One region of the Deinococcus sp. NW-56 genome, then DNA from elsewhere that is predicted to be linked to it. Evidence: riboswitches for the same ligand, from Rfam matches in the RefSeq annotation. Region 1 holds a riboswitch; the other holds the start of a gene.
The links. Region 1 has a riboswitch for S-adenosylmethionine ahead of C3K08_RS14110 (methionine ABC transporter ATP-binding protein). Riboswitches for the same ligand answer to the same signal wherever they lie in the genome.
Positions count from the first base shown of each region.

Region 1 (3,391 bases):
CCGCTCCAGCAGCTTCAAGGCCCGCCCGCTGTTGCTGGGGTCGTTGGGGAGCGCGATGGTCGCGCCGGAGCGCACCTCCCGCAGCGACTTCACCCGGCGGCTGTACAGGCCGATAGGCTCCACGTGGACCTTTGCCCCCGCGACCAGCCCCAGCGGGCGGTTCTTCTGGAACTCTTGCAGGTAGGGGAGATGCTGGAAGAAGTTCACGTCGATGCTGCCGTCCGCCAGCGCGAGGTTGGGCTGCACGTAGTCGGTGAACTCGCGGATCACGAGGTTCACGCCCTGCTTGGCGAGGGTGGGTTTGACGAATTCCAGGATCTCGGCGTGCGGGACGGGCGTGGCGCCCACGCGCAGGGTTCCGGCGGAAGCGAGCGAGGTCAGGGCCAGGGCGGACAGGATCAGGATGTTTTTCATTTGGAGACTCCGGAAGAGAGGAGAGAGAGTTAGCGGTGATCGGCGCGGCGGGCGGCGCGGTCGCCCAGCCACTGCACGCCCTGCACCAGCACGAGCAGCAGCAGCACGGTGGCGACCATCACGTCCGTCTCGAAACGCTGGTAGCCGTAGCGGATGGCGAGGTCACCCAGGCCTCCGCCGCCGATCGCCCCGGCCATCGCGGAATACCCGATCAGGCTGACCAGCATCACCGTGAAGCCGTGAATCAGGGCGGGCCGGGCCTCGGGCAGCAGCACCTTGCCGACGATCTGCCCGGTCGTGGCGCCCACCACGCGGGCGGCCTCGGTCACGCCGGGGGGCACGTCGCGCAGCGCTCCTTCGACCAGCCGAGCGACGAAAGGAATCGCCGCGACGGTGAGGGGGACGGTGGCCGCCGTGCTGCCGATGCTGGTGCCCGTGATCAGCCGGGTCAGGGGAATCAGCAGGACCAGCAGGATGATGAAGGGCAGGCTGCGGCCCACGTTGACGGCCGCGTCCAGCACGCGGTGGGCGAGGGGCTGCGGGCGCAGGCCGCCGGGCCGGGTGAGGGTCAGGGCCACCCCCAGGGCCGTGCCGAGCAGTTGCGCGATCAGGGCACTCGGCAGCACCATCCACAGCGTTTCCAGGGTGGCCTGCCACAGCAGGGGCGCGAGGGTGTCCATCAGGCACTCGCCCCCAGCGGAAAAGCGACCTCGCGCGGCCAGAGTTCCGGGTCCGGCGCGGTTTCCGGCAGGACCAGCCAGGCGTCCACCCCCTGCGGGTGCGGCTCGGCCTGCACCAGCCGGGCGCCCAGGGCGGCCAGCCGCTCCAGCGTGCCCGCGTCCAGATCGGGCAGAGTCACCCGGCGCAGCGTCTCGTGTGGGCGCAGCGGGACCTGCGGGCGGTGCGCGTCCAGCAGGGCACGGGTGACGGGGTGGGCGGGCTGGGCCAGGACGGTGCGGGTCTCGCCCGTCTCCACCAGCCGCCCCGCGTCGAGCACGGCGACGTGGGTGCAGGCGGCCCGCACGACTTCGAGTTGGTGCGTGACCACCACCAGCGTCAGGTCGCGGCTGCGCTGCACCTCGGTGAGCAGGGCGAGGATGCCCGCGCTCGTCTCCGGGTCGAGGGCACTCGTGGCCTCGTCGGCCAGCAGGAGGTCCGGTTCCAGCGCCAGCGCACGGGCGATGCCGACGCGCTGCTTCTGCCCGCCCGAAAGCTGCGCGGGGTAGCGGCCCGCGAGGTCCGCGAGGCCGACCTGCGCCAGCAATTCCCGTGCCCGTGCCTCGCGGGTGGCGCGGGGCACCCCGGCGAGTTCGAGCGGCAGGGTCACGTTGCCCAGGGCCGTGCGCTGCGCAAGCAGGTTGAAGTGCTGGAAGACGACCCCAATGCGGGCCTGATGCGGGCGCCGCTGCGCGGGCGTGAGGCGCGAGAGGTCCTGCCCCTGCACCAGCAGGCGGCCCGTGTCGGGCGTCTCCAGCCCGCTGATCAGGCGCACCAGGGTGCTTTTGCCCGCCCCGCTGCGGCCGATGATGCCGACCCGGCAGCCGCGCGGCACCGCCAGCGTGAGGCTCTGAAGGGCCGGGGTGGTCTGCCCCGGATAGGTCTTGCCCACGCCCTCGAACAGCAGGGCGGGTGGGGGGGATGAAGCGGACAAACGAGAAATCCTCCGTCTGGAAAGGCCGGAGGGGAACAAAAAGCACACGTCCCCTCCCGAGGCTGAGAACGGAGAAGGGGACGCGACCGTGTCGAGCTAGACCCTTCCCTTATCGGTCCCGACGCGGATACACCATCGTTGGCGCGTGCGGGCTGGTCAGCACCGATGCCGTGATGAGGGCCGGTTGCTGCGGCGGTCTTGGGGCCAGATCCCTCGCGCCGCTCTGGATAAGAGTGGCCCTCTGCGGGCCGTGGGAGAAGGTAGCGCACCGGAACGCATCCCCTCGCGGGTTGTCTGGACCGGTATGGAGACCCCCTTCTCAGGCCCGGTGCCGGAGGGCAGGGGCGCGGGCGGCCGGGGCCAGCACACCGAACTCGTCGCCGCCCAGCCGGTAGACGCGGCTTCCCTCATCCTCCAGCGCCCGCCGTGCGGCCGAGAAGTCGCGCAGCAGGGCGCCACGCCCGTGACCGTACTGGTCGTTCAGGCGCCTGAAGCCGTCGAGGTCGAGCAGCATCAGGGGCCAGCACGTAGGCCGCGTACAACGCCTGCGCCGGGTCGCGGGTGACGCTGTAGAGAAAGAGGGGGTAGACCCCCAGCGTCAGCAGGGCACCCAGCGCCAGAAAGATCAGGGGGTTCTCCCGGCGCACCAGCAGGTGGTCGCTCGCGGGCGCCTCCAGCGTGAAGCGGAAGCGGGGCGCACTCGCGTAGGAGGGACCCTCGAAACGGGCGACCAGCCGCGCAGAACCCTAGCGGGTTCAAAACTATGCAGATCTATGAATATACCTACGAAAGAACACAGGAGCTTCACCGCCCTGTCGATCAACGCTGCCAGTTGTCTAGCGCGGGTCTTGCGTACGGAGCACACATGGACAACTGAAGGGCGTGCGTATACACGCTTTGTATGATTTAACTCCGCAGCGCCTGGCGCCGACCGGAGAGGAGTGCCTGATGGACCATGACACGATGCATCACCCCACGCCTCAGGAGAGAGCAGCGCTCAGCCAGCAGGGCCTGTACCGTCAAGACCAGGAGCACGACGCTTGCGGGGTCGGCTTTATCGCCCACCTGAAGGGCAACAAGTCCCACGGCATCATCACGCAGGGGCTGGGGATTCTGGAGAACCTCGATCACCGGGGGGCCGTCGGCGCCGACGAGCTGATGGGCGACGGGGCGGGCATCCTGATTCAGATTCCCGACGAGTTCTACCGGGCCGAGATGGCGAAGCAGGGTGTGACTTTGCCCCGCCCCGGCGACTACGGCGTGGGCATGATCTTCCTGCCCAAGGAACACGCCTCCCGCCTGGCCTGCGAGCAGGAACTGGAGCGT
Region 1 covers NZ_CP026517.1:43,336-46,726, forward strand. The annotation lists gene C3K08_RS14100 (MetQ/NlpA family ABC transporter substrate-binding protein) at 1-414, opposite strand, end outside; gene C3K08_RS14105 (methionine ABC transporter permease) at 444-1,094, opposite strand; gene C3K08_RS14110 (methionine ABC transporter ATP-binding protein) at 1,094-2,065, opposite strand; SAM riboswitch class I at 2,172-2,299, opposite strand; partial or broken gene C3K08_RS14115 (diguanylate cyclase domain-containing protein) at 2,385-2,597, opposite strand; gene C3K08_RS14120 (glutamate synthase-related protein) at 3,014-3,391, shown strand, end outside.

Region 2 (3,391 bases), on a different replicon from region 1:
CGCCAGGTCCCGCAGGGTGAGGGGCGGGTCCTCGCCCCCCACGCGCGGCAACTCGGCCGGACCCGTCGTCCCCGCGCAGCCCCCCAGCACGTTCGCGCACACCACGTAGTCCCGCGTGGGGTCCAGCGGTCGCCCCGGTCCCAGAAAGTCCGGCCACCACTCGTGCACGGCGCTCGTGCCTGTCAGCGCGTGCAGCACGAGGACGGCGTGTTCGGCGGGCGTTCCGTACGTGTGGTACGCGACCCGCACGTCGTGGGCGGCCTGTCCACAGTCCAGCAGCAGTGGCGCGTTCCGAAAGAGGAGGGCAGTTTGAGCTTGTGCCTCCTCCCGTGTAAGAGGCGGCGGGCCGGGCTGGGGGGGCCGCGCCACCGCCGTCACGCATCCACCAGCGCGGCGGCGAGCGCCTGCGCGAAGTCCTCCTGAATGTCCCCGAGATGCTCGATGCCCACCGACACCCGCACCAGCCCCGGCGTCACGCCCGCCGCCGTCTGGGTGATCTCGTCGAGTTGCGAGTGGGTGGTGCTGGCCGGGTGAATCACCAGCGTACGCGTGTCGCCCACGTTCGCCACATGCTGCGCCAGCCGCACCGAGCGGATAAACGCCTCGCCCGCCTCACGTCCCCCGCGCAGCTCGAAGGTCAGCACCGCGCCCGCCCCACGCGGCAGGTACGCCTGTGCCCGGTCGTAATGCGGGTGGTTGGAGAGACCCGGATAGGTCACCCGCGCCACGTCCGGGTGGGCACTCAGCCACGAGGCCAGCGCGAGCGCGTTCTGCGCGTGCCGCTCGGCCCGGAGGGACAGCGTCTCCACTCCTTGCAGGAACTGCCACGCCTGTTGCGGGGCCAGGGTCGGCCCCAGGTCGCGCAGGCCCTCGGTACGGGCACGGGTGATAAAGGCGACGTTGGGCAGCCCCAGCGCGTTACCCGTGCCGAACGTCTCCCAGAAGTTCAGCCCGTGGTAGCTGGGGCTGGGCTCGGTGAAGAGGGGATAGCGCCCGTTGCCCCAGTCGAAGCCGCCCCCATCCACGATGATTCCGCCGATCCCGTTGCCGTGCCCGCCGATCCATTTGCTCGCCGAGTGCAGCACCACGTCGGCCCCGTGCCGCAGCGGCTGGCAGTAGTACCCGCCCGCCCCGAAGGTGTTGTCCACGAAGACGGCCACGCCCTGCGCGTGGGCTGCCGCCGCGATGGCCTCAAAGTCGGGCACGTTCAGCGCCGGGTTGCCGATGGTTTCCAGGTACACCGCCCGCGTGCGGTCGTCGATCAGGGCGGCGAACTCCTCCGGGCGCTCCTCCTTGCTGGTGAAGCGCACTTCGATTCCCAGCCGCCGCAGGGTCACCCGGAACTGGTTGACCGTGCCGCCGTACAGGTTCGGTGTGGAGACGATGTTGTCGCCCGCCTGCGCGACGTTCGTGATCGCCAGGAACTGCGCGGCGTGCCCGCTTGCCACCGCCAGGGCGCCCACGCCGCCCTCCAGCGCGGCCACCCGCTCCTCCAGCACGGCGGTCGTGGGGTTTTGAATCCGGCTGTAGATGTTGCCGAAGGCCCGCAGCCCGAACAGGTCGGCGGCGTGCCCCGGCGACTCGAAGACGTAGGAGTTGGTGGCGTAGATGGGTACCGCCTGCGCCCCGGTCGCGGGGTCGGGGCGCTGCCCGGCGTGGACTTGCAGGGTGTCGAAGTGCAGTGGAGCAGACTTGGAACTGGTCATGGTGGACCCTCCTCACAGAAAAGAAGCGGGGAAACTGTGGGGAGCCGCGCCCAAAGGCGGGAGCCCCCTCTCGGGCAATCGAGAAGGGGCGGTTGAAATCGTCCGCGTGACCTTCCCTGATCGGTCCCGTGTGCGGCGGTCATCGTTGACACCGCACCGGGCTGGCCTTGGCACCGTGACGTGATGGGGTCCGGTTGCCGCGCCGTCCGCGAGCCAGGTCTCTCGGGCGCTCTGGATAGGGGTCGCTCCACGCGGGAGCTGTTCAGGACCGTAGCAGGCGGCAGGGCAGCGGGTCAATGGGGTTGTCCAGGCGACACCGCCCCCGGATGGGTGCATGGCCTCTCAAAAAATCGTTACACTTCTCATTGCAACGTCCGATTCCATTCACGGTCCGGCCTGGACCCCAGGAGGCTTATGAACCTTCGTGCCACCGCCCTGTTTCTGCTCAGCGCCTCGCTGCTCGCCTCCTGCACCACCCGGACCCAGGAAACACCGGGGACCCAGACTGAGTTCGGCCGCCTGAGCACCCTCAAGCCCGGCGAGCAGGACAGCATCCGCACCCGCCTGAAGGTCAACGTGGTCTTCGTGGGCTACCGGGAAGCGCTGCCCGGCCAGGTTCAGACCGCCCAGAACGTGAACACGCGCGACTTCCGGGACATCCTGCCGAAGTCCTACGAGACGATCGCCCGCGTCCCGAGTGCCTATGGCAACACCGAGTACACCGGCAACGTCTTCGACTACGACTACAACTACGTTTTCGCGGACCAGAAGTTCGAGGACGACTTCTTCGGGTTCCTGAACAGCAGCGCGGCCGAGAAGCCGCTGACCGTCTTCCAGAAGTACTTCAACTGTCAGTTCGTGACGGAGGTGGACGAGGAGACGGGCGAGCCGTACCAGGTGCCCACCGACGAGTGCGAGACGCCCTCGCCCCTGATCAACCGGCCCGTGGAGAAAAACTTCGAGATTGACGCCCTGGCGACCGAGAACTGGCTGGCCGACAACGTCTCCCGCGTGGGCGTGAAGCCCGGCGAGTACACGGTCTATCTGGTGAACTGGTATGGCCGCCCCGACTTCAAGTTCCACTCTTACACCCGCGCTGACGCGGCCGACACCGACACCGGGACCCGCTTCGGTGCCCGCGCCAGCCGCCGCCTGATCGCCTGGGGCGGCAGCGTGCGGGGGGGCGCGGCGCCGCAGCGGGTGTGGTTCTATGACCTGTCGGCCAACCCCGATCCCTGGACCGACGGCTGGGACGTGACGAACGCGGACTCGACCGGCGACGGCGAGCCCGACTACCGCATGCCGCCCATCTGGGAATACGGCACCCGCAAGGCGAGCACCGCCTACGGGCGCAAAGTCAGCGTGGACCTCGCGCAGGTGGTGCGCTACACCGCCCTGAATCTGCTGTTCACGCCCAGCCCCATCTACCGGGTGGCCCTGACGCCGCCGCGCATGCCCGAGGAGATTGAGCTCGACGTGCGGATCGAGCAGGGCGAGGGTGCCCGCGATCCCGGCACGCTGCTCAACCGCACCCTGCTGCAAGACCGCGTGTCGGTGCTTCAGCCCTTCGCCAAGTTCAGCACCAACGTCCGCCAGACCGCGCTCGACGGCGACCTTGCCGACGTGTACAACTGCTTTTTCCCGATCGAGGCCGAGGACATCTGCTCGCCCGACTACGCCGACCT
Region 2 covers NZ_CP026516.1:1,735,330-1,738,720, reverse strand. The annotation lists gene C3K08_RS08715 (alpha/beta fold hydrolase family protein) at 1-378, opposite strand, end outside; gene C3K08_RS08710 (O-acetylhomoserine aminocarboxypropyltransferase/cysteine synthase family protein) at 375-1,706, opposite strand; SAM riboswitch class I at 1,857-1,948, opposite strand; gene C3K08_RS08705 (hypothetical protein) at 2,121-3,391, shown strand, end outside.
Region 2: another riboswitch for S-adenosylmethionine. It lies ahead of C3K08_RS08710 (O-acetylhomoserine aminocarboxypropyltransferase/cysteine synthase family protein); the one in region 1 lies ahead of C3K08_RS14110 (methionine ABC transporter ATP-binding protein).